4 regions of the Pseudoalteromonas sp. TAB23 genome follow, and region 3 is predicted to be linked to each of the others. Evidence: predicted binding sites of a transcription regulator. Region 3 holds the regulator's gene; each other region holds the start of a gene.
The links. Region 3 encodes LexA, which represses DNA repair genes until DNA is damaged. Its sites were predicted from a motif close to TACTGTATNNNNATACAGTA; they were not measured.

Region 1 (7,791 bases), on a different contig from region 3:
CTTGCTCTTGACGAAGTGCTTCGTACTTTTGACGAAGTTGCTCTTCTGCTTGTTGCTCAGGAGAAATTGTAGCAACTTCAACCGTATCAGTGTTAGTTGATTGCTCAACAACGCCTTGATTTGATTGGTTTGCAGCACCTTCATCAATATCTGAAGATGAGCTACAAGCTGCTAATGTCATTACTGGCACAGCAATTAGCAGGCCTTTAAGTATTTTGTTAAGTTTCATTGAGTAGATTCCTATTTTGAGTAAACCAGTAATATTACTGTAAGTATGGCGACCAAGCTGGTGCCTTTACTTGTCCGTCTAGCACAGGTAACCGTGCCTTAAAGCGGCCGTCCATCGATACTAGCGCAAGTACCTGTTTATTATTATGAAGCGTGCTATATATAATCATCGAACCATTTGGCGCTATGCTCGGTGATTCATCTAGGCGTGTTCTCGTTAATACTTGGAACGCGCCTGTAGCCAGCTCTTTCTTAGCAAGATGGTACTGCCCGTTGGTACGGTTAACCATCACTAATTCTTTTCCATCTGGTGTTATTGAACCAGCAAGATTCATATCACCATCAAAGGTGAGTCGCTGTGACCTACCAGTTTTTAAATTTAACTTATAAATCTGAGCATTACCACCCCTTTCAGATGTAAACACAATATCTTGACCATTAGGGTGCCAAGATGGCTCAGTATCTATGCTACGGTGATTTGTTAAGCGTGTTTCTTTACGTGTAGCTAGGTCAAGCATGTAAACTTCTGTTGCACCCGTCTTGTCCTTAGAAAGCACTAACAATAGCTTTTTACCATCTGGCGAAAACTGCGGTGCACCATTAATACCACGGTAGCTTGCTATTATTTCGCGCTTACCTGTGTATATATCTTGAATGTAAATTTGGCTTTGACGGTTTTCAAACGTTACATACGCTAACTTAGTACCATCTGGTGACCACGCTGGCGACATTAAAGGCTCTTTTGAGCGAAGTAATACTTGCTCATTAAATCCGTCATAATCTGCAACAACTAACTGATAAGGCTTAGGGTCATTATCACGTACTATTACATAGGCAATTTTAGTTAAAAATGCGCCTTTTTCACCAGTCAATCTTTCATAAATAACGTCACTGATTCGATGAGAGTAACGGCGAAAACCACTTTCACCAATAACACTTTCACGCGCTTCCAAAATATGATCTTGGCTTTTAACTAGCTTACCATTACTCATCATTTGTGTGTTGCCACCGGTAATTTGGCCGCGGATCACGTCAACTAGCTCATAACGCACTAAGTAACGCCCATCAGTTTGCTGCTCAACTTCGCCCACTAATATCGCTTCCACACCTTTATTAACCCAAGATGCGTAATCAATTTCGCTATCTTTGGTTGGCTGTTGTGGCATCTGCGCTACATCTACAGGTTTAAATTTACCACTGCGCATTAAATCGGCAGCAATAACACTGCTTAATTTTTCAGGGATTGGGCCAACACCTTGGTACTTAAAAGGTACTATAGCAATGGGCCTTGCACCGTCTACACCCTCAGTAATTACAATTTCAAGTGCTGCATTAGCAACACCCACAAACCCAAACAGTAAAACTAAACAGGCTATTTTTATTTTGTTGAACATATCATTCCTTTAAAATTCTGGCTTGATTGTTAAATTAATATTCTTAAGTTGTTCGAATACGTCTTTATCTTTAGATACCGGTAATGTGTCGGCCATGCGCACTGCTCTTAATGCAGCTTCACATACCAACTTATCGCCACCTAATGATTTAACTTGCGTTACTAAACCATTAAAACCTAAACGAATATTTACTCGGCACTGTTGGTTTTTCATTTTTTCATCAATCAATAAGTTTTGCTGAATACGCGCCATAATTAATGCACGGTACTTATCAACTTCGCTCACCACTTGTTGTTGACGTATTTTACTACGGGCAGCCTGCTCTTTGGCAAGTTGCTCTTGTAACATTTGCTCTTGCATTGCTTGCTGGCGTTTACGTTCTGCCTCGGCTGCACGCTCTTTTGCTTCTTCTTCACGTTTTTTACGTTCAGCTTCTGCTTTTTTAAGTGCGTCTTCTTCGGTTTTACGCTTATCAGCAGCAGCTTTTGCTGCACTTTCAGCTTCTTGCTTTTGCTTTTCAGCTTGCTTAGCTTTAGCGCGCTCTTTTTGCTCAATGGCACGTGCTTTTTTAGCTTGTGCTTGCGCCTCGGCTGTTTCTTTTTCTTTAGCTTTACGTTCTTGCTCTAGCTTTTTAATATGCCTAGATTCAGATTCGCGTTGCTTACGTGCATTGGCCGCTCTGCGTTCTAAATCGCGGATACGTTTGTCTTCAGCACTTTTTTTATCTTTTTCTTTCTTTTGAAGTTCAGCAATTTTTTGCTCAACTTGTTTTTGATCAACTGTAACGGCTGATACTGCTTTATCTGGCGTAGGTATAGCCGAATTAAGCGTTACTTCCATTACTTTAGGTGCTGGCGGATGAATGTTTGCAGAGGCATACAAAAAACCACCAATTCCTAAATGAAGTACTATCGATTTTACTACTGAACTATTCATACAGCTACTTCCCCTCAAAGGATTCAGTCATTAATCCTACTGATGGTACGCCTGCATTTTTCAAAAAATCCATTAGTAATAATACTTCTTGATACGACACCTTACCCGAGCCTTTGATCATAACTGGCACGTCAGGGTTTTTCATTAACTGTAATTTTATAACCGCAGCAACATCAAGTGCTTCCATAGGCTCTTCAGGATCAGTACCTACGCTTACATAATATTTACCCTCGGCATCAATTGAAGCAATAATGGGCGGAGTATCTTTAGTATCAACTAAATCAGACTCTTCCATTTTAGGTAAATCAACTTTTACACCGTGTGTAATAAGCGGTGCTGTTGCCATAAATATAATAAGTAATACCAACATTACATCAATGTAAGGTACTACATTAATTTCTGCGACCGGACGGCGCTTTTTACGCTGATACATTCGCTTGTGCCTCTATTTGTGTAGCTGCTTGACGGTGTAAAATATTAGCAAACTCTTCCATAAAGTTAATATAGTGAGACTCAAGCTTTTCAACACTGTTTGAAAAGCGGTTATAAGCAATAACGGCCGGAATTGCCGCGAATAAGCCCATAGCAGTCGCAATAAGTGCCTCTGCTATACCGGGTGCTACCATTTGTAATGTAGCTTGCTTAACTTCACCTAGTGCAATAAAGGCATTCATAATACCCCACACTGTACCAAACAAACCGATGTACGGACTAATAGAACCTACCGTTGCTAAAAACGATAAGCTAGATTCAATTTTTTCAATTTCACGAGAAAGCGCAACACGCATAGAACGATGTGTCCCTTCCATAACAATACTCGCACTTTGAAATGTATTCTTTTTATGACGAGCAAACTCTTTAAAGCCTGAAGTAAATAAGGCTTCAATACCTTGAGACTGACCGCTGCGTGACGATATTTCGTTATACAATTTACTTAGATCAATACCAGACCAAAATTTTTGCTCAAATTTCTTAGCATTTGATAGTGCATCTGATATTGCTTTTTTACGCTGAAATATAATTGTCCACGACATTACAGACATGGCAACTAGCCCTAACATCACTAACTGAACAAGCAAGCTTGCTTCTAAAATTAGGTCTAAAAAATTAAGCCCTGATCCCACGTTAAACTCCTAAGTAATTTCAAAATACGGCAAATTGGTTAATTTGTGTAAATATGACCGTTTATACGGTCAAAAGTTGCATCTAGTGTATCTAGTCCATTTCAAGCTGACAACGGTATTGCTATGAATAGGCAACAAAAAACGTTAAAAAACAGCTTTAGTTGGCATTTCCCTTTGCCTCAGTATTTTATTTAATCTTTTAAATAAACTCGCTAACTATAAATATGCGTAAATATATAAGTAAAACGTCATAAAATGCGCCGTTTATTCAAAATAAGAGCATAAACACTCAAAACCTATAAGCCTTACCTTCACGTAACAGTAAAACTAATACCGAGCCACATCAAAAGAAATTACTTAAGCCATAAATTTCATTAACTTATAAATTTAACGATTAATTAACGCGCAAGATTCAAACAACAATAAAATTCACCGAATTAGTTTTTCTAATCTGAAAATACAAATTTTCTAGTTTGAATAAAAAGGTGATCTTACGTATTATTCTCCCATACCGAACTAGCGCACTGAATGAGATAGTTTCATTAAGCCAAGTTCTTAGTAATAGGATATTTTATCGTATTACATTGTTTTACTCTTTCTGGATAAAACCAAATTCAGTAAAACGTAGTTCCCTGGATTACTTCCTTCAACTTGTTGTTTGCCCGCATTTTTTGCGGGCTTTTTTTTGCCTGCAATTTGGTGCGCTACATATTTTATTTATAAACTAATAATTGCCCTGCCTATTTTACAATAAGTAATTCGGTTACTAGTTTGAATGGTACGCAGGATAGCTTCGCGAGTCTTAACGCCCTGTGAATTAACAGTTAACTATAAAGTGTATAAGTATTTTGAAATAACATTTGCAACAGTGTGCTGAGGTTTTGGGTAAAATACCAGCCGTATAAATATTTGAAAGAAAGGGATACTAAGTCAATTACCTGCTGCGCAATAAACCACAGCAAGTAATGTATATGATGAGGCTAGTCTTTTTTAGGAAGTAAACCAAAGTGATGATATGCACTGTCAGACACTATTCGACCACGCGGAGTACGCTGAATAAATCCTTGCTGAATTAAAAACGGCTCTATTACATCTTCTATTGTTTCACGCTCTTCACCAATAGCTGCAGCTACATTGTCGAGCCCTACTGGGCCGCCCATGAATTTTTCAATTATGGCGAGTAAATATTTGCGATCCATATAATCAAAACCACTTTTATCTACGTCAATCATATCAAGCGCTTGCTTAGCTACTTCGGCATTTACTGTACCGTCAGATTTTACCTGTGTGTAATCGCGTACACGGCGTAATAAACGGTTTGCAATACGTGGTGTACCACGTGAACGTTGTGCAATTTCGGTTGCGCCGTCGTCACACATTTCTAAACCAAGATAATGTGCAGAGCGCCCTACTATGTGCGATAAATCTTCTACACAATAAAACTCTAATCGCTGCACAATACCAAAACGGTCACGTAGTGGCGATGTTAACGAGCCTGCTCGCGTAGTGGCACCAATAAGCGTAAATGCAGGTAAGTCTAATTTAATAGAACGCGCAGCTGGGCCTTCACCAATCATTATATCAAGCTGGTAGTCTTCCATTGCTGGATACAGTATTTCTTCAACTTGCGGGCTTAGCCTGTGTATTTCATCAATAAACAGTACATCGCCTTCTTCTAAATTAGTAAGTAACGCAGCTAAATCACCTGCTTTTTCAAGTACAGGGCCGGATGTTGTTTTAATACTTACGTGTAATTCGTTGGCAACGATATTTGCAAGCGTGGTTTTACCAAGCCCTGGTGGGCCAAATATTAATAAATGATCGAGCGCTTCACCACGGGTTCGGGCAGCTTCAATAAAAATTTCCATTTGCTGCTTAACATGAGGCTGGCCTCTGTAGTCGGCTAAAAGTTTTGGTCTTATTGCACGATCTATAGAGTCTTCATTTGTTTTTTCAGTCGCATCAATTAAGCGATCCGCTTCAATCATGGGTTACTCACAACATTGATTTTAAAGATTCTCTAATAAGAACCTCAGTAGACATATCGGGTTTGCTTATCGATTTTACTGCTTTTTGAGCTTGTGGCAATTTATAACCTAATGCAAGCAGTGCCGATACGGCATCATCGGCTGCGTTATTAGCTATTGTCGCATCGCTCATTGGCTCTATTACTGCGCTGTCGCTAAATGGCGTAAATAAATCATTACCCCAATCTTTTAATCTGTCTTTCATTTCGAGTACTAAACGCTCGGCTGTTTTTTTACCTACACCGGGTAATTTAACTAGCGACGTTGAGTCTTCGTTATTTACACAGCTTACAAATTGCTTTGCCGACATGCCCGATAAAATAGCTAAGCCAAGTTTTGGACCAACGCCATTTGCTTTTAATAGCTCTCTAAACAAGGCACGTTCAACTTTATTATTAAAACCAAATAATAGCTGAGCATCTTCACGCACTACAAAGTGGGTGTAAACAATCGCGTTTTCACCAATTTTTGGTAAATCGTAAAAACAGGTCATTGGCATTTGTACTTCGTAACCGACACCACTTACTTCGAGTAATATTTCTGGTGGCTGTTTTTCGACTAAAATACCATTTAAGCGGCCTATCATAGTTATTTCCTTAAACGTCCTCTAACGGTTTTGCTTGCGCTACCCGCTAGTTTAATTAAATTTTGTTCTGAGTGAGCGTGGCAAATCGCAATAGCAAGTGCATCAGCTGCATCGGCCTGTGGCGTACCGGGTAGTTTTAAAATATTTTTTACCATGTGTTGCACTTGTGTTTTATCTGCACCACCGTTGCCTACTACTGCTTGCTTAATTTGCCTAGCTGAGTATTCAAATACGGGTAAGTCGGCCATTGCAGCGCCAACAATCGCCGCGCCTCTAGCTTGGCCTAGTTTTAAAGCTGAATCGGGGTTATGCGCCATAAATACTTTTTCAATGGCAAAGGTTTCTGGCGAAAACTGCTCAATAAGCTGTGTAATGCCTTGGTAGATCATTTTAAGCCTAACCGGAAAAGGATGATCGGCTAACTTAATACAACCACTGCCTAAGTATGTAAATTTAGAACCTTGGTGGGCAACAACGCCATATCCGGTCAAACGTGAACCAGGATCGATCCCTAAAATAATGGCCAAACAGCACTCCATTGTTATTATTTTTAAATTACGCTAATAATGCCAGAGCACTGTATAAATTACCAGTACAAAGAAAAACAAAAATGCCCACGTGTTAGGTGGGCATTTGAAGGAGCATGTTAGTTTAAGCTTACCCTAGGGCACGCACTAATCCTTGGGTATTTTGTTTAAGTGTTCGGGCAATCATTAAATAGCCTAAACCAGCCACAAATACACCGCCAGCTACCGGACCAATAATCCATATATGCGGATGTAACTTACCTGCTAAATCAAACATTTGTTGCTGCACAATTAAAAGCGCTATATCACTAAAAAATGCGGCAACTAAGCCAGCTAAACCGCCGAGTAATAAAAACTCGTATAAGGTCGCGTTTTTAATTAATCGGCTTTTAGCGCCAAGTGTTCGCAGTATTACAATTTCTTGCATACGCTCACCTAAACTAGCTTGCACTTGCGATATAAGTACAAGCGCGCCACACAGCACAACAATTGCAAGTACAAAGCCAATGGCGAGTGATACTTGCGAAATAGTTGTTTGTATTTGCTTAACAAAGTTATCAATATCAATCGCTGTAATAGTAGGGTAAGTACGCAATAACTGGCTAAAGTCACGCTTTTGATCTGGGTTTATACGTACCGACGAAATATACGTCGCCGGAAAATCTGCAAGTACATCTGGGCTTAAAATAATAAAAAAGTTAGGTTTAAGCGTGGCCCAATTAACTTTGCGCACACTGGTAATTTTAGCGTCGAACGACTGCGAACCAATTAAAAATGTGAGCGTATCGCCTATCTCAACATCTAAACGCTCAAGCATCGACTCCTCTACTGAGGCTTCAGCCATCGCATTCTCACCAAACCACGTGCCTTGTGTTACTTCATTTTGGTCAGGCACATCTTTAAGCCATGTAAGGTTTAGCTCGCGGCCAATACCTGCACGTGCTTCTTCGTCTTTTTTCTCATTATCTT
Region 2 (4,156 bases), on a different contig from region 3:
TGGTACACTATTGTATCCGAGCTAAATACTAGGATCTTATAAGAACTATGTCAAACACTATTGGGCTTAAAATTAAAACTATTCGTGAATCACTTCACCTGAGCCAAGCTAAATTCTGTGAATTACTTGATATAGGGCTTAGCGGATACAAAAAATATGAGGCTGGAATTTCTGAGCCTGGTGCTGGTAATTTAGAAAAAATTGCTAAGCATCCAAAAACAAAAATGTATTTTATGTGGTTATTTACTGGTGAAACTAACCCTGCTGCTGGGCAAATTGCGCCAGGTGACTCTATGAGTGACCTGGGTTTATTAAATGAAGAAGAGTTTGAAAAGCAATTTATTGATACTTCAATTAAATCGCTAATGATGTTCTTTCATCTTGATTGGTTTAGGGTAAACCCAGATAAAAAGATTGATATTAACGACTGCGGTAAATTACTACTAAAAGACTTAAAACCGATAATTGACTCCCGCGCAAGCAAACCCGCCAATAGCCAAAAAACAGCATAAAAAAGCCCGCATTAAGCGGGCTTTTTAGTGTTTTTAAAATCTACTCTAATTAGAACCACATGCTGGTGCATTTATGCCGCTGCAATCCGTAATAGTAACTGTTCCAGTCTGTATAGGAACAAAATAATTGAGTTGATTGATTTCTACATTAATAGCTCTGGCACTACCTACTGATTGGATCATAATTCTTAAACGGTCTAATCCCTTAGCAGAAGGAGGTACGCTATTTCCGTTCTCGTCGACAACTTCTTCAATTGTTGCCTCAATTTTAGCCGGTTGAGAAAGTAATTTTAAGCTGACTTTTACGTAGCCATTACCAGATGAAAAAGGAATTATAAATTGGTCTGGCAGGTCAGTTTTAATTAACCCAAATGCTTTTGCTATTGTCAACACCGTTGCTTCTGCAGAACGCATAGATGCATACATAGTACTATTCAACTGATCATTAACTTGTGTTTTGCAATATGCACAGTTTACAAATGACCATGGACCAGTAAGACCTGTTCCATCCCCTACTTTTATTGTAGTTGACTGAGCCTCTGCTTTTAAAAATGATATAGAGCTTTTAACATCCTCCATATACCTTTGAACTACTGCAGAAGTTTCTACTAATGTGGAACGAGGCGCAGCAACAGGAGGCCTCGGTGGTGGTAGCGGAGTAGACTCAAGCCAAACTTTATATGTTGATATTTTTTTATTATACAAATCAGCTACGTTTACCGTTTTAGCATTTACGACACCTACAGATGTATTATTAATATTTCTCATAGCCCATGAGTTTGCTACACTTTGCATCTCTGCACTTGAACACTGGTAACACTCAGCACCATTTATTGTTTCAGCTTGTGCTGACCAAGTAACTATAGTCGAACAAACAAAAAACAAACTACTGATAAACTTCATTACATTTCATCCTTAATGTTATTGATAATCACTCTCATTATAATTGCTATTTTGGTAATGTAAATATACATATAAGAAAATACATGTTTGTTATTCATTTATGTATTTTTTATATCGGTATAGATATTTAATGAGGCAAATAGCTAAAATTAAATGAAGCTAAATAAAGAATGGTCAAAAATAACCCGCATTAGCGGGTTATTTTACAAGTTTGAATACTGGCCGTTCTCTCGTGGGAGGAAGATTAGTTGGTCTTTTTAGTGCTTGGTTTCTAAAGTTGGTTATGCGTTTGTGCCCTACACTGATTGATTCTATCTTATCCCAGTTATCTGGGAGCTCTATTGCTGTACCTAAGTCCATTACTATTGAGTAGGCTACGCCGTGATCTACTTGCTGGGCTGCTGTCCCCTCTGGCATATAATTTTTTATTTTGTGTTTAAGTATGGTTTCTATGCCTGTCGTATTTTGGCCGCGCACTATAGCAATACCTGTTATACACAACGCCATTGTTAAGCAGATAAACATTACTATGAGTAATGGCATTTAAATACCCTCTTTAGTTAGTAAACGAGCAAATTGTTTAACTGGGTATATAGTAACAACGCCAAGCGATAATATATTAAGCGCCAGAACGCTATAACTATAAGCAGGTGACAGTAGGTTGTTATCTAACAGGCCACGCATGATGAATTGCGTTAGTTGTAATATTGCTTGTGCCAACGCAAAGTATAAACAAAACCGTGCTGTAGTTGAGAACGTGCAACTTCTAATTGTGTGTAAGAAAAATAACGCAACGACAAATGCCATTGAGCAACTAAACATGGTGAAGTAAAAAAACTGCCTTAGTGCTAATTTGCTCATTTCTATTGTAATTATGTATTGAGCTAAGCTTGAGCTTACAAAGTGAAATACCATCACTGTAAGTGCAGCAATAAAGCATGAATGCATTGTGTGATCGGCAATTGATTTTAGATTGCTTTTACCGCCGAAAAATAATGCTAGACGGTATTTATTAAGGGTTGCTAACAAAAAAAGAATAATAAGCACTTCTAACGCTCTTATTGTCCAGTCTGTTGCAGTTATAAAATCAATCATGCGGTTTCCTTTGTGGTGTAATTAACCAGCAATAAAGCTGGTTAATAATTTAAGCTGGCTTAGTTTAATTTTGGTGGCTCTACACCACCGCCACCACCGCCATTGTCTTGATTATCTTCACCACCACTTACCTGTGCTGATAAATTTAATAATTTACCGTGTTTGTTTTTCTTGTTCATAACTTAATCCTTTTATCTGTTAAAAGCGCTCTGTTTAAGAGTCAATTTCATTGTAATGATAAAAATGATAATAGCAATAAAAACACTGTATAAGTAAACAGTTAAACCTTTCGAACAACTTGATTTGAAAGGCTTTATTTGTGTAAATATTTACACCGTTTTGTAGTTGGGAATTAGTCTAAATCTACTTTACTTTTAGAGGTGGCAACAACTTACGTAATTTGCTGAGAATAGAATAATCTTCCGAACATTTTTTTAATATTGGCTTAAATAGGGCTAAAATTAATTTAAATTATTTTTATTGAGTGGTTTATTTTGTGATTATTTCTAATGTTGATGTGGGACCTGGCATAAAGGAGTTAGAAAAAAGTTTGGATAGTAGCTTTTTAAGTGATTCAACTTTTGTTGGCCGTGCCAGTGGTAGGAGTATGGAAGATGTAGGTATATTTGATGGCGACATTCTTATAATAGAACGCGCAGCCACAATAAAACATGGTGATGTAATTGTTGCAGTTTTGAACGGGCTTTTTGTTTGCAAAATAGCTGATTTGAAAAACAACCAGTTACTATCCGCGAACCCTGATCACCCGCCAATTAAAATAACAGAGCATGATGAATATAACGTTGAAGGTGTTGTTGGCCAGTCGATAAGAATGCATAGAACGAGTAATTTATTGGGGTAGGTTTATTAAATATAAAAACCCGCTAAGTACGGGCTTCTTTATATTAAAGGCCTTTTTTAATTTCGCCTTTTACATAGTATTTAAATGCTGTTCTCTGCATATTTTCCCACGTATCAAACTCTGTATTTTTACCTATGTAACTATCCCATTCATCATCAGGTATTGCTTTAAAGTCTTCTGCTGTTTCAACAGTGAAAGGGCTACTATTCAATAGTTCCTCAAAATTTTTATATTTAGAATGGTTAGATATGAAAGTGTCATTCATTAACTCATCTAGTGCTATAGATTTTTTATTACCTAACTCTTCTAAATTTTTAGATAGTTTTTTCAATCCACTGAAATCTTTTTTTATCGTCATTATTAATAGTCCCTTTAAATTTAAGTAAAAACATAGTTTAGTTCGGAAAGTAGTTTGAGCAAATTTTACTTATAAAAAAGCCCGCTAGTTAGCGGGCTATTTTATTTAATTTTACTTTTTATATAATTCGCCAAGGCCATAAATAATTCACTTGCGGGTCCGGCAAGCGCTACATTTGGGTTATCTTCATTTTGTTGGCGGTTATGAAATGAGAACTTAACAATTGTCAGTAATAAAGTTAAGCCAGTACCAAGTATAAATGCAACTAAGGTTATGATTGATCCTGAGTAAAGCATTTTATTACCCATACTTTCTACTACCTGTTTATCGCTAGTTTTAATTTTCTCGTCTGATTTTAAAGCTGGTTTATGATTTTTGGTTACCTTGGTTAATTCCACTTTTTCCAAAGGCTTATTACTTACCTCT
Region 3 (13,281 bases):
TTTGATTTATGTAAATGAGTGTTAAAGCTTAGAGCTTGCTCGCACTACTTGTATCTGCAAATGCTTGCTTTTTCCACGCATTAAATAACTTTTGCTGTTTATCAGAGATTTTTAAACCGTATGTTTTCTGCATGTAAGCGTAAGTGTCGGCTATACGTTTACGTGCATAGACAGGCGGTTCAACTACACGTTGCTTAAAGTTTACTTTTACTTCGCAGCGACCATACTGTGTGGCGTTTTCGCTAAGCATGCCAAAACGATAATTAGAGCGATCGGCATTAATTTCGCCAATAGCTGGCGCTAAGTTATTTATATCAGCTTCCATTTTTCTAAATTTAGCACTTACTTTACGGCAGTTTTTACGTCCGCCATCTTGCCAACATTGTAGCTGATGACCAAATTCCCACGCCGGAACAATATGTTCCCACTCAATGCGTAGTGCTCGCACATTTACTTTGCCTGAGCGGGTAAGTGTATTTCGAGGAATGTAACCACAGTTAGAAGGATCAGGAACGAGTTTTTTGCCTTCTTTTTTAATATCACAACCGCAGTAAATACTTTTGGCGTTGTCAGGGAGGGTTTTAATTAAATGTCTTTTAGCTGTTGAAAAACGGGTGAATTGTTCGGCAGATACCGAAAAACACACACAACAAGCCAGTAAGGCCAGAATAAATCGAGTCATATCCATCACAAATGTGAACTACAGGAACAGGCAGTTTAAAGCCTTGAAGATAAAAGATAAAGTTAACTTAAGGCCTGCACTTATATTACTAAAAAGTGTCCGATTAATTTTTTATTCAAAGTTATTTTCACTATTCATTTATTTCTTACTATTTATCGTATTTTAACCACACAAGATTATACGTTAAGGAGTATGCTTAAAGCTTACTCAATATGGGGATTTGGATTGCAAATGAAATTTGTTGATTATTATGCAGTGCTTGGAATATCGCCTGATGCAGACGATAAAGCGGTTAAAGTAGCTTATAAAAAGTTAGCCAGAAAATATCACCCAGATGTAAGCAAAGAGCCTCAAGCAGAAGATAAGTTTAAAGAAATAGCAGAAGCTTACGAAGTCATTCATAACAAAGAAGAACGCACTAAATACGACGAGTTACGTCGTCATCAACAAAATCGTGCTCGTCAACAGCAAGGTAATTATGGTGGTAACAATGCCTCATCGCAAAGTAATTATCAGCAAAGCGATCCTCAAACCGATCAAGAGTTTTCTGATTTTGTTAATTCAATGTTTGGCGGCGCCGGTGGATTCAATCGTTCCGGGCAGAGCAGAAGTAACGCCGCTCGCGCGCAAAAAGGACAAGATGTGGAAATAGAGTTCCCGATTTTTCTTGAAGAGACTTTAGTTGATACCGTTAAGCCTGTTGAGTTTATGTTACCGCAGCGAGATAGTAGTGGTCGTGTCTCTGAAATTAAAAAATCACTTAAAGTGAAAATTCCCGCAGGTTCAGTAAATGGCGAACGAATTCGACTAAAAGGGCAAGGCGGATTAGGGTCAGCGAACGGGCAAAATGGCGATTTGTACTTACAAATTAGTTTAGTGCCCCACCCATTATTTGATGTTGAAGGTCATAACCTAAATATAGTCGTCCCTCTTGCACCATGGGAAGCGGCTCTTGGTACAAAAATAAATTTACCTACGTTGGCAGGCAAAATCCAATTAACTATTCCATCTAATAGTCAGTCTGGTCAACGCTTGCGTATTAAAGGTAAGGGATTAATGAGTAAAAAAGCCAAAGGTGATTTATTTGCTGTGCTTAAAATTGTTAATCCAACATCTGTTGATGATACCAGTAAAAAACTTTGGGAAGAATTAGCCGAAAAAGCTCACTTTGATCCCCGTAATAACTGGAGCAAGCCATAATGCAAATTATCGTGACACAAAAAGATGATTTACTTACTAGCAAAGAGCTATGTTTGAGTAGTGATATTAGCGAAGCAATTTTATATGAGCTAGTTGAGCACAATATTGCGGTTCCAATTGAGGGGAAGCATGTTACGCAGTGGCAATTTACGGTATCTGCAGTGACCTTAGTTAAAAAAGCGGCCCGTATTCAACATGACTTTTCGTTAGATTGGTCGGCAATAGCTTTAGTTTTACAATTGCTGGATGAGCGTGATGAGTTGATTTTCGAAAACGAAATGTTAAAGCGACATTTGAGTCGATTTAAACACTTGGAATAAAATCTGCCCTTGGGTACTTCCTAGGGCTTATTTAGTCTTTGGTGAGAGTGCGCTAGTTCTTAAAAACCAATATGACTACTTTGATTTATTCTTACTTTTAATTCGGATAAATCGTTTTAGTCGTATGTTTTGCATAAGTAGTAATATTCCACTTAGGCAAAAAAGTACGCTGGTTGCTGCAAAACTAATAAGCAGCGGATTATTAAAATCCTCTCGCTCATCGTAATCCATAATATGTAACATCCAAAAAAAGTCGAAAATTCGCCATAGTGTGCTGCGAACGGTGATAACTTTGCCGTTATTTTCTGACAAATACAGTGTTGTGTTAAATGTGTCGTCAAATTGTACCTGCCAAACATTGGTTTTATATCCAACTTCTCGCATACCTTGCTTTAGCAGTACAGCGCTTGTCACTTGATCATCAATAAGTAAGTGTGCTTTAGCATTTGCGGTAATTTGTATTTTAGTTGGCGGCTCAAAAGGTCGGCCTGTTATACCGTTAAAGCTTTGCTGTTCATCTTTATTTATTACTGTAATTATAGGTGTGGTTAAAAAGTTCTCAAAAATTATTTGTGTTGGATTAACCACCTGAGATGCAATATCGTCAAGGGAGGCAACATAATCAGCCTGCGTAAATGGGTTATTAAGAGTACGTGTTGCAAGATGCTCCCCATGAACTTTATCAAGAGGGATAGCGCTCATGACTAAACCACCTAATAGCCAAGCTAAAATTTGTAATGCGAGCAAATAACCGAGCCATTTATGTAACTTGCGAGCATACTTAAATATTTTTTTATTCATGTTTTAGTCTTATTATTTTTAGAGGCTAGTTTATTACATTAATGGGATTAGTTACTGCGACATTTTGTCGCAGTTTAAACTATAGCTTACTGTAATCATTTAAAAATAAAAAAGATTACACTTAAATTGCTAACATGACTTATTTGTTAATTGAGCTGAGTGTTTGATATCCAGCTAGCTTTAAACGCTAAAAAATACTTAAAAGCTGCGAAATATCTATATAAAGTGGTTAATAGAGCATAGTTGATTTGGTATAACGGTAAAACTGCGTTAAAGTTTGCAATGAAATTATTAGAGGATAAATACGAAACGATGTCGGAAATTCAATTTTTAAATGTAGATCTTGAGCTTGAATCAAAGCAAGATATTAGTTTGCTAGTGGCAGACTTGAAAAAAGTCGCGACGATTTTACATTATGACAAAGACGAATACCGTCAATTAGCGCGTATTGAAGCAACAGGTGTAGTAAACACGCCTGACAAAGCAATAAACCATATATGTGAGCTTATTGAATCGTGTTCGCGTAACGCGCTAAAACAATGGTTAAGCTGTTCACGTAGAACGTTTGATATTGGTTTTGAATCAGGCACTTCACCTAAGTGCTTTAATCAAGCCTTAGATGCAGATACATTATTGCGTATATCTGCGATTGGTGCGGGTATGGAAATTACAATTTACCCAATCGAAAAGTAACTACCTTCGCTCTACGACTGCTGCGGTCATTTTTGATACGCAGCACAGCTCATTGCGGCTATTTGTAATTTTTATTTCCCACACTGAACTACGTTTGCCAATATGAAACGCTCTTGCCGTTGCTGTTAAAGTGCCGTTGCGAGATGCTTTTAAATGACTTGCGCTAATTTCCTGCCCCACGCAGTAAAATTTTGTAAAATCGACAACAAAGTTAGCTGCATAGCTGGCAACTGTTTCGGCAAGTACAACGTTAGCACCGCCGTGAACCATTCCCATTGGGTTATGATGCTCAGGAATTGCCGGCATAGTGGCTACTAAGTAATCATCACCAATTTCAGTGACTTCTATTCCCATGGTTTTCATTAATGTTCCTTGGCCATCAATGCCTTGTTCTAACTGCTTGCACAGCTCTAAAGTGATGGGCTGGTACCAAATACTCATAATGACTCCTTTGCTTTTTTAATCATTTATAAATCTAGCTTTAGTTATATCCCTAAAATGTACACAAGTGAAATTACTTTGGCTATTTTAAGGCTTAATTTAAATTTGCGATTTTTATTTAACTGTATATACTCACAGTTAAATGTACTGTATGGAAAACCAGTTGTATGCGACCATTAACGAACCGCCAAGCTCAAATACTCGAACTAATTAAAGTTTTTATTAAAGACACTGGTATGCCTCCTACACGTGCTGAAATAGCGCAAACATTAGGTTTTAAAAGTGCCAATGCTGCTGAAGAACATTTAAAAGCACTTGCTAAAAAAGGCGCAATTAAAATGAAACCAGGTGCAAGCCGTGGTATTCAGTTAATTGAAGAAGAAGAGCCAGAGCAATTAGGTTTACCGCTTATAGGGCGTGTTGCTGCTGGTTCACCTATTTTGGCGCAAGAGCACGTTGAAAGTCACTGCAAAATCGATCCATTAATGTTTAAACCGGCTGCAGATTTTTTACTACGCGTTAACGGTATGAGCATGAAAGATATTGGTATTATGGATGGTGATTTACTTGCTGTACATCGTACTCAAACCGCTGAAAACGGGCAAGTTATTGTTGCCCGCCTAGACGAAGACGTAACTGTAAAACGTCTTGAGAAAGCGGGTCGTAAAGTATTACTTCATGCTGAAAACGACGATTTTGAATCTATTGAAGTAGATCTTGAGAATGAGTCTTTTAATATTGAAGGCTTAGCCGTTGGCGTTATAAGAAACGCTGATTGGATGTGACTTTAAAAATAGCTTTTAAACAAGCAGTTTTATAAATGCGTACTAATTAGTACGCATTTTTTGTTTTAAATTCGCACTAAAAATAGGGCATAAATAGCTCACTGACAATTTAAGCTGTAAACTTTTTTGCACTTATATTTTCCCCCTCCGAATACGTTAAACCCCTTTGTTTTGCTCATCTTTTGAACTTACTGTTACCTAGTTGGTTACTGATTTTTTATTAATTACTCAATATCACCTGATTGTTTTTTATACTAAAACTTGCTTGTTGTTCATTTTTTAGCTAATTATTAATGTGCTGAGCTAATAATAACTCACAGCTTTTTAGTTTTGAGAACACACAATATACACAAACCCGTTGTTGGCGCAGCAAAACCAATCAATATTAAATGAGATTGACTAAAAAAATAAAAATAACGAATTGGCGTTTAAGCCGTATGCCTCTTCGCTTTGCATTCGCAATAGCATCAAAGGAGCCGTCACATGGGTAAACTGACCTCTACCTTGTGGCTTATATTATGTGTTTTTTCGCACCCAGTTTTGGCTAACAGCCAATACAATATGCGCAAAGGCGTAACCGATATAAGCAATAATGTATATCAGCTGCACATGACCATATTTATAATATGTTGTGTGATTGGGGTGATAGTGTTCGCAATTATGTTTTGGGCACTTATTCATCACCGTAAATCTAAAGGGGCTGTACCTGCCCAATTTCACGAAAGCACTAAAGTAGAAATACTTTGGACTGCAATCCCGTTTGTTATTTTAATTGCTATGGCAGTACCAGCCACTAAAACCCTAATTGCAATGGAAGATGCCAGCAAAGCTGATCTCACTATTAAAATTACAGGCTCGCAATGGAAATGGCATTATGAATATATGGGTGAAGATGTAGAGTTCTACTCTATTTTATCTACCCCGCAAGATGAAATAGCGAATCTTGCAGATAAAAATCCTAACTACTTACTTGAGGTTGATAAACCTCTCGTACTGCCAATAAATCAAAAAGTACGATTTTTAATGACTTCTGACGATGTTATTCACTCTTGGTGGGTACCTGATTTTGCAGTTAAAAAAGATGCGAATCCCGGCTTTATAAACGAAACATGGACGAACATAAACGAAGAAGGTACTTACCGAGGCCAATGTGCTGAGTTGTGTGGTAAAGATCATGGCTTTATGCCCGTTGTGGTGGTCGCTAAATCTGAGGCTGATTTTAAAACGTGGCTTGCAGATGCAAAGCAAGCTAAACAAAAAGCAGCATTAGCAGATGCCGCATTACTTGATAAAACCCTCCCAAAAGAAGAATTAATGACTTTAGGCGAACAAGTATATATGGCCAATTGTGCTGCATGTCATCAGCCTACTGGCATGGGGTTACCGGGTGTATTTCCTGCACTTAAAGGCAGCCCTATAGTGCTTGGCGATATAAAAGATCACATTGATGTAGTTATCCATGGGCGACCCGGTACGGCAATGCAAGCATTTGCCAAACAGTTATCTATAAAGCAATTAGCAGCGGTTATTACTTATAAACGTAATGCGTGGGGTAATGATACGGGTGATGTTATTCAACCGAGTCAAATACAGGCAGCACTTGATGCCAAAGTGGAGGCGAACTAATGAGTAGCATAGTAGAACAACCTAACGCCAATGAAGCTCATCATGCTCATCACCCAGCTAAAGGTTTTAAACGCTGGCTTTACACAACTAATCATAAAGATATAGGTAGTTTATATTTAATTTTTTCGCTGACCATGTTCTTAATTGGTGGTGGAATGGCCATGGTGATCAGAGCTGAATTATTTCAACCAGGTTTACAGTTGGTCGATCCTCACTTTTTTAATCAAATGACCACAGTGCATGGTTTAATTATGGTGTTTGGTGCGGTTATGCCGGCCTTTACAGGCCTTGCTAACTGGATGATACCACTCATGATTGGCGCGCCAGATATGGCATTGCCAAGAATGAATAACTGGAGCTTTTGGATTTTACCGTTTGCGTTTTTAATCCTATTGGCATCGTTATTTATGCCTGGTGGGGGTCCTGCATTTGGTTGGACTTTTTATGCACCACTGTCTACAACATACAGTAATGATAATACTGCATTGTTTGTATTTGCCGTACATATTATGGGGATTAGCTCAATAATGGGCGCAATCAATGTGATTGTAACTATAGTGAACTTACGTGCTCCCGGCATGACATGGATGAAGTTGCCCTTATTTGTATGGACGTGGTTAATTACTGCCTTTTTATTAATAGCGGTAATGCCAGTGCTTGCAGGGGCTGTCACTATGGTACTTACCGATAAGTATTTTGCGACCAGCTTTTTTGATGCCGCAGGCGGTGGCGACCCGGTGATGTTCCAACACATTTTTTGGTTTTTTGGTCATCCCGAAGTATACATAATGATTCTTCCTGCCTTTGGCATTATATCTACAATAGTACCTACCTTTTCTCGTAAAAAACTTTTTGGCTATGCCTCAATGGTATACGCCACATCCTCCATAGCACTATTGAGCTTTATTGTATGGGCTCATCATATGTTTACCACTGGGATGCCGGTCGCTGGCGAGTTGTTTTTTATGTACGCGACCATGCTTATATCGGTACCTACAGGAGTAAAAGTATTTAATTGGGTTGCCACAATGTGGAAAGGCTCAATAACTTTTGAAGTGCCAATGCTTTTTAGTATTGCGTTTATTGTGCTGTTTACCTTAGGTGGCTTTTCGGGGTTGATGCTGGCAATTACACCTGCTGACTTTCAGTACCACGATACTTATTTTGTAGTGGCGCATTTTCATTATGTATTAGTAACAGGGGCTGTATTTTCGATAATGGCGGGGGCCTATTACTGGCTGCCCAAGTGGACGGGCAATATGTTTAATATCACGCTAGCTAAATGGCATTTTTGGCTATCGCTGGTGAGTGTGAACGTATTGTTTTTTCCTATGCATTTTGTAGGGCTTGCCGGTATGCCGCGTCGAATTCCCGATTATGCACTTCAATTTGCCGACTTTAACGCAATCATAAGTATTGGTGGATTTGCCTTTGGTTTATCGCAATTGTTGTTTGTAGCTGTGGTAATTAAATGCGCGCGTGGCGGTGATAAAGTGCCTGCAAAAGTATGGGAAGGGGCAGAAGGGCTTGAGTGGGAAGTTGACTCTCCAGCGCCATATCATACTTTTTCTACGCCGCCGGTAATTAAGTAATGACACACGCACCGCTACTCAAACGTTTGGTACTTATTTGCATAGGCATGTTTGCCTTTGCCTTTGCTTTAGTACCTTTGTATGACGTGTTTTGTGATGTAACAGGGCTTAATGGAAAACCTTCGCTTGAGCAGGCAGAGCAAAGTACACAAATAGTACAAAACCGAGAAGTCGGCGTTAGCTTTACTACTCACGCACAAAGTGGTGCACCGTTTGAAGTTAAATCAAAAGAATACAGTGTAGTGGTAAAACCCGGTGCAATGCGTGAAGTAATGTTTAGTGCTAAAAATAGCAGCAACCTAGATAAAGTAATGCAGGCTGTACCATCAGTCTCACCAGGTAAAGCGGCAAAGTATTTACACAAAATAGCCTGTTTTTGCTTTGATCAGCAACCTCTAAAAGCAGGGGAAGAACTTGAATTTAAATTACTTTTTTATGTTGATACCGCACTGCCAAGCGACATTGAAGAATTAACTTTATCTTATACCGTATTTGATATTAGTGAACAGCTGGTGGCAAGTAACAACTAGCTTTTTAAACTAGTGTGAAACTAGGAGTAAATAAAATGAATCAAGAATATGAGCATTATTACGTACCTGAGCAAAGCCCATGGCCTATTGTAGGTGCTGTTGCATTGTTTTTTATTGCAGTAGGGGCAGGCTTGACTGTTATGAGTGTAGGTAAAGAAGGTGGTAGCGGGGTTTATCTGCTTTATGCCGGTATTGCTGTACTTGTGTATATGTTGTTTAGCTGGTTTAAAAATGTAATTAATGAATCGGACCAAGGTTTGTACTCAGCACAAATGGATCGCTCTTTTAGACAAGGTATGAGCTGGTTTATTTTTTCTGAAGTTATGTTTTTTATGGCCTTTTTTGGTGCGCTTTTTTATGCACGGGTATTGTCGGTACCTTGGCTTGGAGGCGCAGGCAATAATGCAATGACTAACGAGGTTTTATGGCCTACTTTTGAAGCCGTTTGGCCGCTAGTTTCAACACCTGCTGGCGAAACTACTCAAGCTATGGGCTGGCAAGGCTTACCGCTTATAAATACCTTAATACTGCTTACTTCCTCAGTTACTTTACATTTTGCCCATGTAGCGATGGAAAACAATAAACGTACTCCACTTAAAGTTTTTTTAGGCGCTACTATTTTGTTGGGTGTTTGCTTTCTAGGGCTGCAAGTTGAGGAGTACATGCATGCATATAATGACCTTAATCTAACGCTAGATGCGGGTATTTACGGTAATACGTTCTTTTTATTGACTGGTTTTCATGGCATGCATGTAACGCTAGGAACGGTACTTTTATTTGTAATATTTTTACGGATATTAAAAGGGCACTTTACTAAAGATAAGCATTTTGCTTTTCAAGCAGCTGCTTGGTATTGGCACTTTGTTGATGTGGTGTGGCTGTGTTTGTTTGTATTTGTATATGTGCTGTAGCGTTTATTGGCGAATTATTTGCTTTAATAAAACTAAGTTTAAGCGCTGCAATAACAACAACTAAAACAACGACCGAAAACAATACGCGACGACCTAAAAAGTGAGACATAGGTCGTCCCCCAGTTTTCCCTGACACCATAATAAACAATGCTCTAAATAAGTTAAAAAGTATAAATATTAACAACAGTACGATAATAATTTTAATAATCACTGAGTTGACCCTTTATGCAGTTAGTTTTATGGCACAAACAAAAGCTTAGTTCACTAATCACACTTTGTATGGTTGTGGTTGTTGTACTTGTGTGTGTGCGACTAGGATTTTGGCAGTTGGAGCGGGGTGAGCAAAAACAGCAGCAACTAACCGCTATTGCTAAGCAACAGAATCGGGGTGTGGTGAGCTGGTCTCAATTACTTAACCTGCCTGATAGCTGGAACAAAACAGGTGTATTGGTTGAGTTAAAAGGGCGGTTTGTACAAAACCAATATTGGCTTTTAGATAATCAAGTTTATAACGGGCAAGTAGGGTACGATTTACTTGCTTTACTAAAGCCAGCCAGCGAAGAAAAAGTGATTTTAGTTAATTTAGGATGGGTAAAAGCGCCTATATCTAGAGATACACTGCCAAAGGTTACTCTGCCTACAGGTGTTTTTATTCTTAAAGCGCAAATAAAAGAAAATAACCTAAGTAGCTTTACGCTTGAAGATAAAACTACAAATAACGACTTACCTACAAGAATCCAATCTATCGACTTGAATATGCTGAGCACTCAAAGCCAGCAATCATTAATTAATTTTATGGCTTACAGACAAGGTACTGGTGATGAGATTGCAACACCTCATTATGAGGCAGTTGTTATGAGCCCTCAAAAGCATAATGCCTACGCTGTGCAATGGTTTTTAATTGCTGTTGCATGTGCTGTTGTGGCTATTTTTGCGAGCAAAAAAAGGACACATAATGAAAAATAATCCCCTTGTGTTGTTTGTGGGCTGCTGCGCTATCCCATTAATTTTGGCATATGGCGCATTAAAGTTTGATTGGTTGCCTACTGCAATTACTAATAATGGCGAGTTTTTAAGCCAAGAAATAAAACTTAAAAATTGGCCGCAAAATAATCCCAAGCAATGGACTATCGCACTTAATTATTCAAACGAATGTAACACCCCATGCAGCGAACAACTCAATGCACTTAATAATTTATATGTGGCACTTGGTAAAAACCAAGGCAAGGTTGATATGGCTGTAATGGGAAGTCCCGACAATAAAAACCTACCATGGAAAATTATTACCGAGCAACAGAGTTTAAATCCTGCAAGTTTGTATTTAATTGATCATATGGGGTTAGTGGTACTTGAATATCCCTTTAAGGTCGAGCCACAAGAAAACCGTTTAGTACAAAAAGGGTTATTAAAAGATCTAAAAAAATTACTTAACTATTCTCGTTCTAGCTAACTAAGTTGAGCTTAAGTTGGAGTATCTGATGTATAAAAATTATAAAAACTTAGTATTAATAACAGGATTACTCGCTTTAATTGTAGTTGCTTTAGGTGCGTACACCCGCTTAAGTGATGCAGGTTTAGGGTGCCCCGATTGGCCTGGTTGTTATGGCTTTTTAACGGTACCTAAGCATGAGGCTGACATAGCCTTAGCAACTCAAAGCTACCCCGATATGATGTTCGAAACCGCAAAAGCGTGGAAAGAAATGATTCATCGCTACTTTGCAGGTGCTTTAGGCTTACTTATTTTAGGTTTATTTGTGTTGGCTTTTTTAAAACGCCAATATCCAACTACGCCAGTTAAATTGCCTTTGGCTTTACTTCTACTAGTGGTGTTTCAGGCTGCTCTTGGTATGTGGACAGTAACCATGAACCTTCAGCCGCTTATTGTAATGGGCCACTTATTAGGTGGCTTTAGTATTTTGTCACTTATAACGCTTTTATATTTACGGCTAACCGCAAAACCTATTATGGGTGGCGATAGCGGCGCAAAACGCTATTTCGGTTTAAGTTTAGTAGCGCTCAGTGTATTAATTATCCAAATTGCACTTGGTGGTTGGCTGGCTGCAAATTACGCCGCTCCACATTGTAGTGGTTTGCCATTGTGTAATTACGCACAACCGTTTTCATTGAGTAGCGTATTTCAATTACCACTTGAGCACAGTAATTATGAGTTTGGTGTGTTATCGCAGCAAGCGCGTATGTCTATTCATTTATTACATCGCATTTGGGCACTCGTTACTTGCATTGTTCTGGCGTTAATTATGTGGAAAATATACAGCCAAGCGTACTCTAAAAAAATTAAAAATTGCGTTGTGAGTGTATTACTTGTTCTGCTTTGCCAAATTAGCTTAGGGCTTATTTTAGTACATTGGCATATTCCGTTGGGAGTTGCACTGGCGCATAACTTGATGGCAGCCATACTGTTATTAAGCATGGTTAGGTTGTGTTATTACCTAAAATCACGCACATAAAGGGGAAATATGATGGCACTTATAATTGATAAAAAAATACTGCTACCCGTTAATACTCAATCGCTAATTTCGCGTACACATAGTTTGCTGCAAGACTACTTAGCAATTAGTAAATTTAAAGTGGTAGCTATGCTGGTGCTAACAGCTTGGGTTGGTTTAGCGCTGGCTCCCGATGTAGGGCGCGGTATGGTCGTACAGTTTATTAGCTTGTTAGGTATAGGGCTACTTTCTGCTGCTGCAGCGGTTATTAATCATGTGGTTGATAGCGAGATAGACTCAAAAATGGCGCGGACTCGTCATCGCCCTGTGGCTAAAGGGCGTTTAAGTAAAACACATGCGCTTAGTTTTGCAGCTGTTATTGGGGTTGCTGGTTTTATTATGCTGATGGTGTGGGCTAATACCTTAACCGCTATATTAACGTTATTTGCATTGGTAGGTTATGCATTTGTTTATACATCATTTTTAAAGCGTGCAACGCCGCAAAATATTGTTATAGGTGGGTTGGCTGGCGCAATGCCTCCATTATTAGGTTGGGTGTCAGAAACAAACCAAATGGCAGCAGCCCCTTGGTTACTCGTAATGATAATATTTACCTGGACCCCACCACACTTTTGGGCGCTGGCTATAGCACGAAAAAGTGATTATGAACGCGCTAAAATCCCTATGTTACCAGTAACCCATGGTATCGATTTTTGTAAAACGTGCGTCGTTGCTTACTCTGTTTTACTCGCTGTTGTTTGCGTATTACCTTATTTAATCGGTATGTCTGGATTAATCTATTTGATAGGTGCATGTGTATTAAATGCCGTGTTTATATATAAGGCGGTCAATTTAAAAATTGCTGGAAATGATGAGACTGCAATGGACTTATTTCGTTTTTCGATTATTCATTTAATGGTACTCTTTGTAATCTTATTTATAGATAAATGGCTCCCTTTATGAAGCAGTTATGGCTTGGATTAATTGTTATTTTAGTTTCGTTTTTATCAGCATGTTCAAATGAAAATAGTCCACCAGATGTAGATGCATTAGTTTACGAAAATGCAAAGCCACTGTCTGATTTTACGCTAAACGATCAGCGCGGCGAATTAGTGACTAAGCAACAATTTTTAGGACAGTGGAATTTAGTATTTTTAGGCTACACAAGCTGCCCAGATATTTGTCCATTAACACTTGCTAAGTTAAATGCTGTTTATAAAAATGTACAAGCAGATTATCCGCTACAAGTTTGG
Region 4 (2,926 bases), on a different contig from region 3:
AATCTCTATTTAACGGACCCGTTGGCGCAAGTACAACGCGTTTGTTTTCAATCACTAATAAAGTAACTTGTTTACCAATACGAGAATCAACTTTTGCTTGGTCTAAAATAGCATCACGTAATGAGTTATTTGGTAATAGAGAAAAGTCATCACTAATAATAATAAGCGCATCATGAGATGTGCATTCAAGGCTTGCACTAACCGCTTGAGGGTATGCCATAAATAAAGTCCTGTTAGAAAACATAAGCCCCTATTATCGTCGATTTAAATATTGAAGACCAGCAAGGTGCGATGAGCTAATTACACAACTTGCCAATAAATGGCAACTTGGGGTTACAGGCTTTACAGCTTAATCGAGAATACTCAGTTGAAAGTTTTGTTCTGGCTCGCTTTTAATGCCAACGCCTATGCCAAGTAATCTTACAGGTTGTTGTAGCCCTCGTTGATAGGCCTTAGTAAGGAGTTGAATAAATATTTCTGTGTTTAGCTCGTGGTATGCCTGATCGGCTGAGGTCACTACAAAATTTGCAAACTTCACTTTAACACTCAGCTTATTAATACGGTTTTGTAATTGCTGCTTATTAAGTCTTAAAACTAATTCGTCTAACAATTTTGGCAGCTCATCTAAGCACTCTTGCAAACTTGTTTTATTGTATTCGTAGGTATGCTCAACACTCAGCGACTTTATGATGCGATCTGTTGATACTTTACCAACATATTCACCTGCACATTTTTGATAAAGCGACACACCAAAATTACCCACATGTTGCTGCATCCAGTTAACGCCTTTTTCACGTACATCCTTGCCGGTATATAAGCCTTTTAAATTTAGCTTTTCGAGCGTTACTTTACCCACCCCCGGAATTTTCCCCAGCGGTAATTGCGCTAAAAAGTCATCGACCTCATGAGGCAAAACGACAAACTGACCATTAGGCTTTTTTTCGTCACTCGCTATTTTGGCAATAAATTTAATCGGTGCAATACCTGCCGACGCAGTAAGCCCCGTGGCATTGTAAATATCGGCTCTTATTTGCTGTGCAATAAGTGTGGCGCTGCCTTTACAAGCGGTGCTGTCTGTTACATCTAGGTAGGCTTCATCTAAAGAGAGTGGTTCAATTAAGTCTGTGTAGCGGCTAAATACTTCACGTATTTGATTTGAAGCTTCTTTGTATACAGCCATGCGCCCTGGGACAATAACTAAATCGGGGCATAATTGTTTAGCATGATAGTTCGACATAGCCGATCGCACGCCATATTCTCTAGCTATATAGTTAGCGGTTGAGAGCACGCCTCGTCGGCTATTGCCTCCAATAGCAAGCGGTACACATGCAAGTTTTGGATTATCTCGCATTTCTACTGCTGCATAAAAGCAATCCATGTCTATGTGAATAAACTTCTTCATCACCACAACAACAACTGGTTATTTATACAGTCATTATTATAGAATCAAATGTGATAAGCAAGCTTAGTTAACTATTAAAAAAAGCGCTTATTACTTTCTTGCTCTTTATAACCGCGCAACCAAAACATAACCTCGAAAAAAAAACCCGCTAACATTAAAATAATAGCGCCTGATTCGTTACCCATTGCGTAACAGGTAAAAGAGGCTATAAAAACCAAACAAGCTAAGGACCAATTAATTATATTCTGCATATTTTTACCTTTGTGTGTTTTTGTGTTTGTCTGTGTAATTTAACTGTAGACCTAAAATTAAACAGGTACAATCATCTTATAAAAAAACATGCCATTAATTACCTTGAGCTCGTAACCCCATGTTGATAATCTAAGTACTTTAAAATTAAGGGCCAATAAATAATGCAAACGTTTAAAGATCAGCACCCTATCCATACCGACATCACCGTAGCGTGGGCTGATATGGATGCACTACAACACGTAAATAATGTAGTGTATTTACGTTACTTTGAAATAGCCCGAATCGACTTCTTAAATAAAATAAATCTGTTCGATACAATAAGCCCTAATGGCGTGGGCCCGGTAATAAGCGAAAATAACATTCGTTATAAACGCCCAGTTACATTCCCAGATACGCTTACAGTCGGCGTTACTATTTCTGATATAAAAACAGATCGATTTGTTATGAATTACACCGTATTTAGTCACGCACAAAACGCTATAACAACAACAGGCACTTCAAAAGTGGTTATGTTTGATTTTGAAACAGGCCAAAAAGCGCCAATTGCAGAGCCTCTTTTATCGGCGTTAGTTAGCTACTCTCAAGACGAGCAATAAGGAATTCTCATGCAATACAGCCCACTTGGCAGCAGTGGTATTAACGTTTCAAGAGTATGTTTAGGCAGTATGACTTGGGGTAAACAAAATACTCAAAGCGATGCTGATGAACAAATAGCCTACGCGCTAGAGCAAGGCGTAAACTTTATTGATACAGCCGAAATGTATGCAGTACCGCCCTCTCCTGAGACCTATGGTAAAACCGAGGAAATTATTGGCAATTGGCTATCGCGTAATCAGCAAAAGCGCAGCGATGTGGTACTTGCTACAAAAATTGCAGGCAATGGATTATCGTGGGTACGTGATGGTGGCAATATTACGCGCCAAACGGTAATAGAAGCCGTAGACGATTCACTTAAGCGCCTTAAAACCGACTACATTGATTTATATCAGCTGCATTGGCCAAACCGCTCTACCCCGCACTTTGGCAGACAGTGGCCCGGCACTCTTAAATTTACCGACGTAAATACACAAGAGCAGCAAGCTAGTATGCTTGATATTCTAGAAGGCCTTAATGAATGTGTTAAAGCAGGTAAAATTAAGCACTGCGGTTTATCTGACGATACGCCATGGGGTATAAGCCAGTTTTTAAGTTTGGCCAAAGAGCATAACTTACCGCGCATGGTATCTATTCAAAACGAGTTTAGCTTAGCGCACGCTAAAGACTGGCCGTATT

Region 1: a site for LexA is predicted at 6,871-6,890, ahead of ruvC (crossover junction endodeoxyribonuclease RuvC). Genes of this name have one in related genera too.
Region 2: a site for LexA is predicted at 2,773-2,792, ahead of L654_RS0115130 (S24 family peptidase). Genes of this name have one in related genera too.
Region 4: a site for LexA is predicted at 1,415-1,434, ahead of dinB (DNA polymerase IV). Genes of this name have one in related genera too.

The regions. Positions count from the first base shown of each region.
Region 1 covers NZ_AUTP01000363.1:21,067-28,857, forward strand. Annotated here, with positions in the region: gene pal (peptidoglycan-associated lipoprotein Pal) at 1-229, opposite strand, end outside; gene tolB (Tol-Pal system beta propeller repeat protein TolB) at 264-1,622, opposite strand; gene tolA (cell envelope integrity protein TolA) at 1,632-2,558, opposite strand; gene tolR (protein TolR) at 2,563-2,991, opposite strand; gene tolQ (protein TolQ) at 2,978-3,682, opposite strand; gene ruvB (Holliday junction branch migration DNA helicase RuvB) at 4,663-5,670, opposite strand; gene ruvA (Holliday junction branch migration protein RuvA) at 5,678-6,295, opposite strand; gene ruvC (crossover junction endodeoxyribonuclease RuvC) at 6,298-6,822, opposite strand; partial or broken gene L654_RS0124635 (FtsX-like permease family protein) at 6,953-7,791, opposite strand, start outside.
Region 2 covers NZ_AUTP01000249.1:3,822-7,977, forward strand. Annotated here, with positions in the region: gene L654_RS1000000126970 (helix-turn-helix transcriptional regulator) at 48-512, shown strand; gene L654_RS0115110 (hypothetical protein) at 558-1,415, opposite strand; gene L654_RS0115115 (hypothetical protein) at 1,614-1,958, opposite strand; gene L654_RS0115120 (hypothetical protein) at 1,959-2,510, opposite strand; gene L654_RS0115130 (S24 family peptidase) at 3,007-3,372, shown strand; gene L654_RS0115135 (hypothetical protein) at 3,416-3,730, opposite strand; gene L654_RS1000000128315 (hypothetical protein) at 3,832-4,156, opposite strand, start outside.
Region 3 covers NZ_AUTP01000292.1:14,542-27,822, reverse strand. Annotated here, with positions in the region: gene L654_RS0118250 (endonuclease) at 29-682, opposite strand; gene L654_RS0118245 (DnaJ C-terminal domain-containing protein) at 914-1,882, shown strand; gene L654_RS0118240 (chaperone modulator CbpM) at 1,882-2,202, shown strand; gene L654_RS0118235 (membrane protein) at 2,278-3,003, opposite strand; gene L654_RS0118230 (hypothetical protein) at 3,316-3,696, shown strand; gene L654_RS0118225 (PaaI family thioesterase) at 3,697-4,137, opposite strand; gene lexA (transcriptional repressor LexA) at 4,305-4,922, shown strand; gene coxB (cytochrome c oxidase subunit II) at 5,406-6,548, shown strand; gene ctaD (cytochrome c oxidase subunit I) at 6,548-8,140, shown strand; gene L654_RS0118205 (cytochrome c oxidase assembly protein) at 8,140-8,670, shown strand; gene L654_RS0118200 (cytochrome c oxidase subunit 3) at 8,706-9,581, shown strand; gene L654_RS1000000128720 (DUF2909 family protein) at 9,484-9,792, opposite strand; gene L654_RS0118195 (SURF1 family protein) at 9,807-10,547, shown strand; gene L654_RS0118190 (hypothetical protein) at 10,537-11,031, shown strand; gene L654_RS0118185 (COX15/CtaA family protein) at 11,060-12,049, shown strand; gene cyoE (heme o synthase) at 12,062-12,991, shown strand; gene L654_RS0118175 (SCO family protein) at 12,988-13,281, shown strand, end outside.
Region 4 covers NZ_AUTP01000086.1:37-2,962, reverse strand. Annotated here, with positions in the region: partial or broken gene L654_RS0101960 (leucyl aminopeptidase family protein) at 1-220, opposite strand, end outside; gene dinB (DNA polymerase IV) at 350-1,402, opposite strand; gene L654_RS0101945 (thioesterase family protein) at 1,816-2,250, shown strand; partial or broken gene L654_RS0101940 (aldo/keto reductase) at 2,260-2,926, shown strand, end outside.